2 regions of the Leucobacter sp. UCD-THU genome follow, and region 2 is predicted to be linked to the other one. Evidence: predicted binding sites of a transcription regulator. Region 2 holds the regulator's gene; the other holds the start of a gene.
What was found. Region 2 encodes HspR, which represses chaperone genes until heat shock. Its sites were predicted from a motif close to AAGTTGAGTCNNNNNGACTCAACTT; they were not measured.

Region 1: a site for HspR is predicted at 2,130-2,154, ahead of H490_RS19275 (Hsp20/alpha crystallin family protein). Genes of this name have one in related genera too.

Annotation. Positions count from the first base shown of each region.
Region 1 is NZ_KB714599.1:398,781-402,175, forward strand. It holds gene H490_RS19260 (ABC transporter permease) at 1-344, shown strand, start outside; gene H490_RS19265 (dihydrofolate reductase family protein) at 447-1,094, opposite strand; gene H490_RS19270 (hypothetical protein) at 1,318-1,545, shown strand; gene H490_RS19275 (Hsp20/alpha crystallin family protein) at 1,621-2,091, opposite strand; gene H490_RS19280 (bifunctional alpha,alpha-trehalose-phosphate synthase (UDP-forming)/trehalose-phosphatase) at 2,344-3,395, shown strand, end outside.
Region 2 is NZ_KB714601.1:441,162-444,556, forward strand. It holds gene H490_RS23015 (class I SAM-dependent methyltransferase) at 1-1,134, opposite strand, end outside; gene H490_RS23020 (heat shock protein transcriptional repressor HspR) at 1,122-1,544, opposite strand; gene H490_RS23025 (DnaJ C-terminal domain-containing protein) at 1,564-2,526, opposite strand; gene H490_RS23030 (nucleotide exchange factor GrpE) at 2,519-3,127, opposite strand; gene dnaK (molecular chaperone DnaK) at 3,130-3,395, opposite strand, start outside.

The sequences.
Region 1 (3,395 bases), on a different contig from region 2:
GGCAGCTGGGGCTCGTCGCCGTGCTCGACGCCCTGCTCGGCACCGGGCTCGGGCTGCTCGCCAGCGCCTTCGCCCGCACGGAGTTCCAGGCGGTGCAGTTCATGCCGGTGCTCGTCTTCCCGCAGATCCTGCTCGGCGGACTGCTGATGCCGCGAGATCGCATGCCCGACCCGCTGCACGCGGTCTCGGACTGGCTGCCCCTCAGCTACGCGATCGACGCGGTAAACGCGGTGACCCGCGGCGACGTGGGTTGGGAGCTGGGCGGGCCGCTGATCGTGATCGGCGCAGTGACGCTGGCCGCGCTCAGTCTGGCCGCGCTGACCCTGCGCCGACGCACGCCGTAGAGCGAGCGGCACTGCGGCACGGCGGCGCGGCCGCGCTGCAGCCGGGCGCCCCGGCGGACCGCCCAGCAGCGCCCTGCGCAGCCGGGTCCCCGAGGCGCCGGGTTACGACCCCGTGCTCCTCCGGTTCCAGAGCTGATGCGTGAGACCGCTCGAACTGCTGACCGACTCGAGGGTGAAGCGATCCTCGAAGCCCGTGACATCGTGCCACAGGCTCACCCCGCGCCCCAGTGTGATCGGCACGATCACCAGGTGCATGAAGTCGATGAGATCTGCGCGCAGGAACTGCCGCACGGTGGTCGGGCCGCCCCCGATGCGCACGTCGAGGCCGTCCGCGGCCTCCTTCGCCCGGCGCAGCACCTCTTCGGGGGTGTCGTCGACGAAGTGGAAGCTCGTGCCGTTCTCGAACACCATCTGCTCGCGCGGGTGGTGGGTGAGTACGAAGCAGGGCGTCTTGAAGGGCGGTTGCTCGCCCCACCAGCCGCGCCAGCCGTCGTCCGGCCAGGGCCCCTGCTGCGGGCCGAACTTGCGGCGGCCCATGATCTCGGCGCCGATGCCCTGTCCCCACATGCTGAACAGCGCCCGGTCGAGGGTGACCGGCTCCTGCACCCGGTGCACCCCCTCGATGACGCGGCCGTCGAACCACCCGAAGAGACGGCTGGCGTCTCCGATCGGCTGATCGAACGTCACGTACTCTCCGGCCGAGTAGCCGTCGAGCGATACGAACTGATTGTGCACGCGAGTGCGGACCATGACCCCTCCAGAGGCTCGTGCGATCCCGAGCCGATCCCGGGTCGTGGGTGTCGGGCGGTTGCCGTCGCCAGGCGAATCCCCGAAGCCCGGTGCGAACCGGGGGTCGTGTGCTCGGGTGGCGCACTCGCAGGTTAGATGATCGTGCCCGGTCGCGCCACCCCTGGAAAGCCCGGCGCCGCTGGCGCAGTCTGGAGAGACGACGCATCATGAGGAGGAGGGCACCATGGACGAGCAGATGCCGCGCGCGGTCGAGGAGGGTGCCGAGCGCGCCGAGGAGGTCGTCGAGAAGACGAACACCGGATCGGACGCCGAGTCGGCGGCCGGGGCGGGCGGTGAGCCCGGTGGCGAGCCGTCCCAGGAGACGGGGCGGGGCGAGGTGGACGCCGCCCGCGACGTCACCGACGACGAGCGATGGCAGCAGCCGCAGGAGCCTCGGACCACCGTCGACTGACCGCCGCTGAACGACGAGGGCTCCGCGTCCGCTCGAAGAGAGCGGGCGCGGAGCCCTCGTTCGTGTGCGTCGCGCTTAGGCCGGACTGTTCTCCAGCTGCGCGGGGGTGGGATCGGAGGCCTGAATGGTCTGCGGCGTCTCGCCGGCTCCGCCGGTCATGACCTCCACCTTGCGCGGCTTCGCGCGCTCGCTGACCGGGATCGTGACGCACAGGACCCCGTTGTCGTAGCTGGCGCTGATGCGTTCGGTGTCGATGCCCTGGCCCAGGCTCAGCTGGCGCAGGAAGCTGCCGGCGGTGCGCTCGCGGGTGATCCACTTCACGTTCTCGGCGTCGGGCAGGGTGCGCTCGGCTCGGATCGTGAGGAGCTGCCCGTCCACGTCGATGTCGACGGAGCCGGGATCCATGCCGGGGAGGTCTGCCGTCAGCAGGTAGTGGTCGCCATCGCGATAGAGATCCATCGGCATCTGCCGGGGGCCGCGGAGCGGTTCGCTGAGCAGCACGTCGGCGAGGCGTTCCACGTCGCGGAGGGGGTTGTAGCTTGCCATGTTCGCACCTTTCTCTCATCTGGCGATACGGAGTTCGAAAGTTGAGTCGATGCGACTCAACCTGCTTGTAGATTAGCACTCTCGAGGTGGGAGTGCTAAGAGGCGTTCGCTGAGGGCAAACGAGCCGGCGGGTGAGGACGGATCCTCTCCCGGGTGCGTGGGCGCCTATCATCGCGCGATCCTGAGCCGCAATGGGCAGCGAACCGTGACCCGCGCTCGTTAGACTGCGAACACAGAGTCGCAGGGGGTGCCATGACCGAAATGCAGGACATGACGGGCGGTCGCGAGCTCGTCATGGTTTCCAATCGACTTCCCGTCGACCGCGTGGTCGCGAGCGACGGATCGACCTCCTGGCGCACCTCGCCCGGGGGGCTCGTCACCGCCGTCGCGCCCATCGTCGAGCAGCTCGGCTGCCTCTGGGTCGGGTGGGTCGGCGCCGCCGACGAGCAGCTCGAGCCCTTCGAGATCGGATCGATGCGCCTCGCCCCCGTCGAACTCAGCGAAGACGACATCGAGTTCTACTACGAGGGCTTCTCGAACGGCACGCTGTGGCCGCTCTACCACGACGTGATCGCGCGCCCCGACTTCCACCGCGTGTGGTGGGACCGCTACCGTCGGGTGAACCAGCGGTTCGCGGAGCGCGTCGCCGAGCAGGCCGCCCGGGGAGCGATCGTGTGGGTGCACGACTACCAGCTGCAGCTCGTGCCCGCCATGCTGCGCGAACTGCGCCCCGACCTCACGATCGCGTTCTTCCTGCACATCCCGTTCCCGCCGAGCCGCCTCTTCGCACAGCTGCCGTGGCGCAAGAGCGTCGTCGAGGGGCTGCTCGGCGCCGACGTGATCGGGTTCCAGCAGGTCACCGACGCGGTCGCCTTCCGCATGACCGCCGAGCGCTTCACCCGCGTGCCCGCCCTCGGCAATACGATCGTCGTACCCGGCACCGCCGACCATCCGTCGCGCACGGTGCTCGCCCAGGAGTTCCCGATCTCGATCGACGCCGCAGCCTTCGCCGAGGTCGCCGCCCGCCCCGAGATCCAGCAGCGCGCGCGGGAGATCCGCGCCGAGCTCGGCAACCCCAAGACGGTCATGCTGGGCGTCGACCGGCTCGACTACACGAAGGGCATCCGCCACCGCCTCAAGGCGTTCGACGAGCTGCTCGGCGACGGTGAGATCGACCCCGCCGACATCGTGTTCGTGCAGGTCGCGAGCCCGAGCCGCGAACGCGTCGACGCCTACCGGCAGCTGCGTGACGAGGTCGAGCTCACGGTGGGGCGCATCAACGGCGAGCACGGCTCGATCGGGCA
Region 2 (3,395 bases):
CACCGTGAAGGTGCGATCGCGGGCGACCTCGCGCACGGGCCCGATCTCGCGCTCCACGAGCGATCGGTAGCGCAGGTGCGAGTTGAAGACGAGTCGCAGCTCGCCGCCCGGCGCCAGCGCACGACGGCACGCGCGGATCAGGCGGTGGGCCACGCCGGCGTGCACCGTCGATCCCGTGTGGAAGGGCGGATTGAGCAGGATCAGCTCGGCCCACCCGTCGGGCACGGCGTCGAGCGCGTCGGCGCGGTGGATCGCGACGCGATCCGCCACCCCGGCCTCCATCGCGGTGAGCCGCGTCGCCGCGACGGCCGCGGTCGACTGATCGGTGGCGACCACCCGTGCCGCCGACCACCGCAGCGCGGCCGAGACGGCGAGCACCCCGTTGCCGCAGCCGAGATCGACCACCCTCGCGGGTCCAGCCCCGCCGTCCGGCGAGCCGCCGCCGGCCTGCGCGTCGCCGAGACCCTCGAGCAGCAGCCGGCTGCCGTGGTCGAGCGTCGCGCCGCCGAAGGTGGCCCCGAACGCCGCGACGCGGAACGCGAGCGCCGGGTCGGAGCCCCAGCGCGGAAACGGCGCCGGCCCCGCGTCCCGCGGCCCGCTCGCGGTCAGCACTCGGGCCTTGCGCCGCCCCAGCCCTGCAGAGACCTCTCCGAAGTATCGGCCGAGCACGCCGTTCTGCGCGACGGTCATGTGCTTCACCCGGCCGCCCGCGTACACGCGCACGCCGGGGTGCGCCCAGCGCGCGATCGACCAGGCGATCTCGTCGAGCGCGTCGAGTCCCCGAGGCAGCTGCAGCAGCACGAGCCGTGCACCCCGCAGCAGCGACTCGTCGAGCGGGTGCGAGGCGTGCAGGCCCGCGAACCCGAGGCGCTCCGCGTTCGCCTGCAGCGCGAGCTCGCCGAGCAGCGGGTCCTGGTGCACGCGGATCCCCCGCGCTCCGAGCACCGCGGCCCCCAGGGTCAGCGCCCCGTGGCGGTCGCCGATCACGACGACGTCGCCGTCGCCGGCCTCCCGCAGCTCGGCGGCTGCGGTATCGAGGATCAGCTCGTCGGCGGAGTCGTACGCCTGCAACTCGGGGGCGTCGAAGTCGGGATGTCGCGAGAGGCGCGCGAAGAGCTCGGCTACGGCTTCCACACGACGACCTCGGCGTTGCGGCGCACGCGGGTGCCGCGACGCAGCGTGATCACCTCGCCGCCCGCGGCGCCCGCGGCGAACACGCGCCGCTCGGGTCGCTGCAGCCGCTCCTCGGCGAGGGCGTGCTCGAGGTCTCGCACGCGATCCTCGAGCTCGCGCACGCGATCCTCGAGGTGCAGCACCCGCCGGATCCCCTCGAGACTGAGCCCCTCGGCCGAGAGCCGCGAGACCTCGCGCAGCCGCGCCACGTCGTGCAGGGAGTACCGGCGGGTGTTGCCGCGGGTGCGCTGCGGCGACACGAGCCCGATGCGGTCGTATTGGCGCAGGGTCTGCGGGTGCATCTCGGCGAGTTCGGCCGCGGCGGCGATCGCGAACACCGGGGTGTAGCGATCCATCTGCGGTTCTGCCATGCGACTCACCTTCCTCGGGTCAGCCCCGGGCGCGCGACAGGAGATCCTCGCGCGGATTCTCCTGGGGCTCCACCTGTCGGAACGCCTCGAGGGCTTCGCGGGCCTGCTCCGAGAGGTGCGACGGCACGACCACCTGCACCTCGGCGAGCAGGTCGCCGGTGCCCTTGGAGCTCTTCACTCCGCGGCCCTTGACCCGCAGCACCCGGCCGCTGGGCGTGCCCGGCTGCACCTTGAGGCGCACGGGATCGCCGCCGAGCGTGGGCACCTCGACGGTGCCTCCGAGCGCGGCCTCCGAGAAGGTGATCGGCAGCTTGAGGCGGAGGTTCTGCCCGTCGCGCTCGAAGACCGGGTGCTTGCGCACGCTCACCGTGAGGATGATGTCGCCCGACGGCCCGCCGTTGGGGCTGGGATCGCCCTTTCCGCGCACCTTGATCTTCTGCCCGTCCGAGACGCCGGCCGGGATCTTGACCTTGACGGCCCCGTTCGGGGTCTGCAGCGTGACGGTCTTGCCCTGCACCGCGGTCTCGAAGTCGAGTGTGGTCGTGGCCTGGATGTCGCGCCCCGGCTGCGGCACGCTGGGGCCGCCGCCGAACAGGTTGAAGATGTCCTCGTAGTTCTGCCCGCCCTGCGGGAAGCCGCCCTGGTAGCTGAAGTTCGCGCCGCCGCGACCGCCGCCGAACATGCCTCCGAAGATGTCCTCGAAGCCCTGCGCGCCTCCACCGCCCGCGGTGAAGCGGGCGCCGCCGGCGCCCATGGCGCGGATCTGGTCGTACTCGGCTCGCTGCTCCTTGTCGGAGAGCACCGAGTAGGCCTCGCTGATCTCCTTGAACTTCGCCTCGGCGACCGTGTCACCCGGGTTGGAGTCCGGATGGTACTTGCGGGCGAGCTTGCGGTAGGTCTTCTTCAGCTCGGCATCGCTCGCGTCCTTCGAGACGCCGAGGACGGCGTAGAAGTCTTTCTCGAGCCAATCCTGACTAGCCATCTGCCCCCACCGCCACCGCTACCTTGGCGGGGCGCAGCTCGACGTCGCCGACGCGGTACCCCCGCTCGATCACGTCCAGTACCGTCTGCTGCTCCGTGCCGGGAACCGGCACCTGGGCGATGGCCTCGTGCAGCTGCGGGTCGAAGGGCTCGCCCTTCTCGCCGTAGCTCTCGACGCCGAGGCGCTCCATGGTGCCGCGGATCTTCTGGGCGATCGTGGCGAACGCGGAGCCCTCCACGAGGTCGCCGTGCTGCTCGGCGCGATCGAGGTCGTCGAGCACGGTGAGCAGCGGGGTGACCGCCGCCGCGACGGCGCGCTGCTTCTCGAGCTGGGCGTTGGCCTCGGTGCGCTTGCGGTAGTTCGCGTACTCCGCGCTGAGACGGCGCAGATCCTCGAGGTAGGGGTGCTCCTCCGCAGGGGCGCCCTCGGCCTCGTCGGCCGTCTTCGCGTCGGAGCTCTGCTCAGCGTTCAGGATGTCGTCGACGGTGAACCCGTCTTCCTGCGGCACGGGGCCGGAGGCGTTCGCCTCCGGCCCCGTCGTCGCAGGAACATCGTCGCTGTTGGGGTCTTCGCCCGGCGTGCGCTGTTCCTGATCCGCCATGGTTACTTCTGCTCCTCGTCCTCGACGACCTCGGCGTCCACCACGTCGTCGTCGTTCGACTCCCCGGAGCCGGCATCGGTCGTGGGCTGCTCGGCCTGGGCGGCCGCGTAGATCGCCTCGCCGAGCTTGGTCTGGCTCTGGCCCAGCTTGTCGGCGGCCGTCTTCACGGCATCGTCGTCATCGCCGGCCAGTGCCTGCTTCAGCGCGTCGAGGTCGCCCTGCACCTCGGTCTTGACGTCGTCGGGAAGCTTGTCCTCGTTCTCGGAGA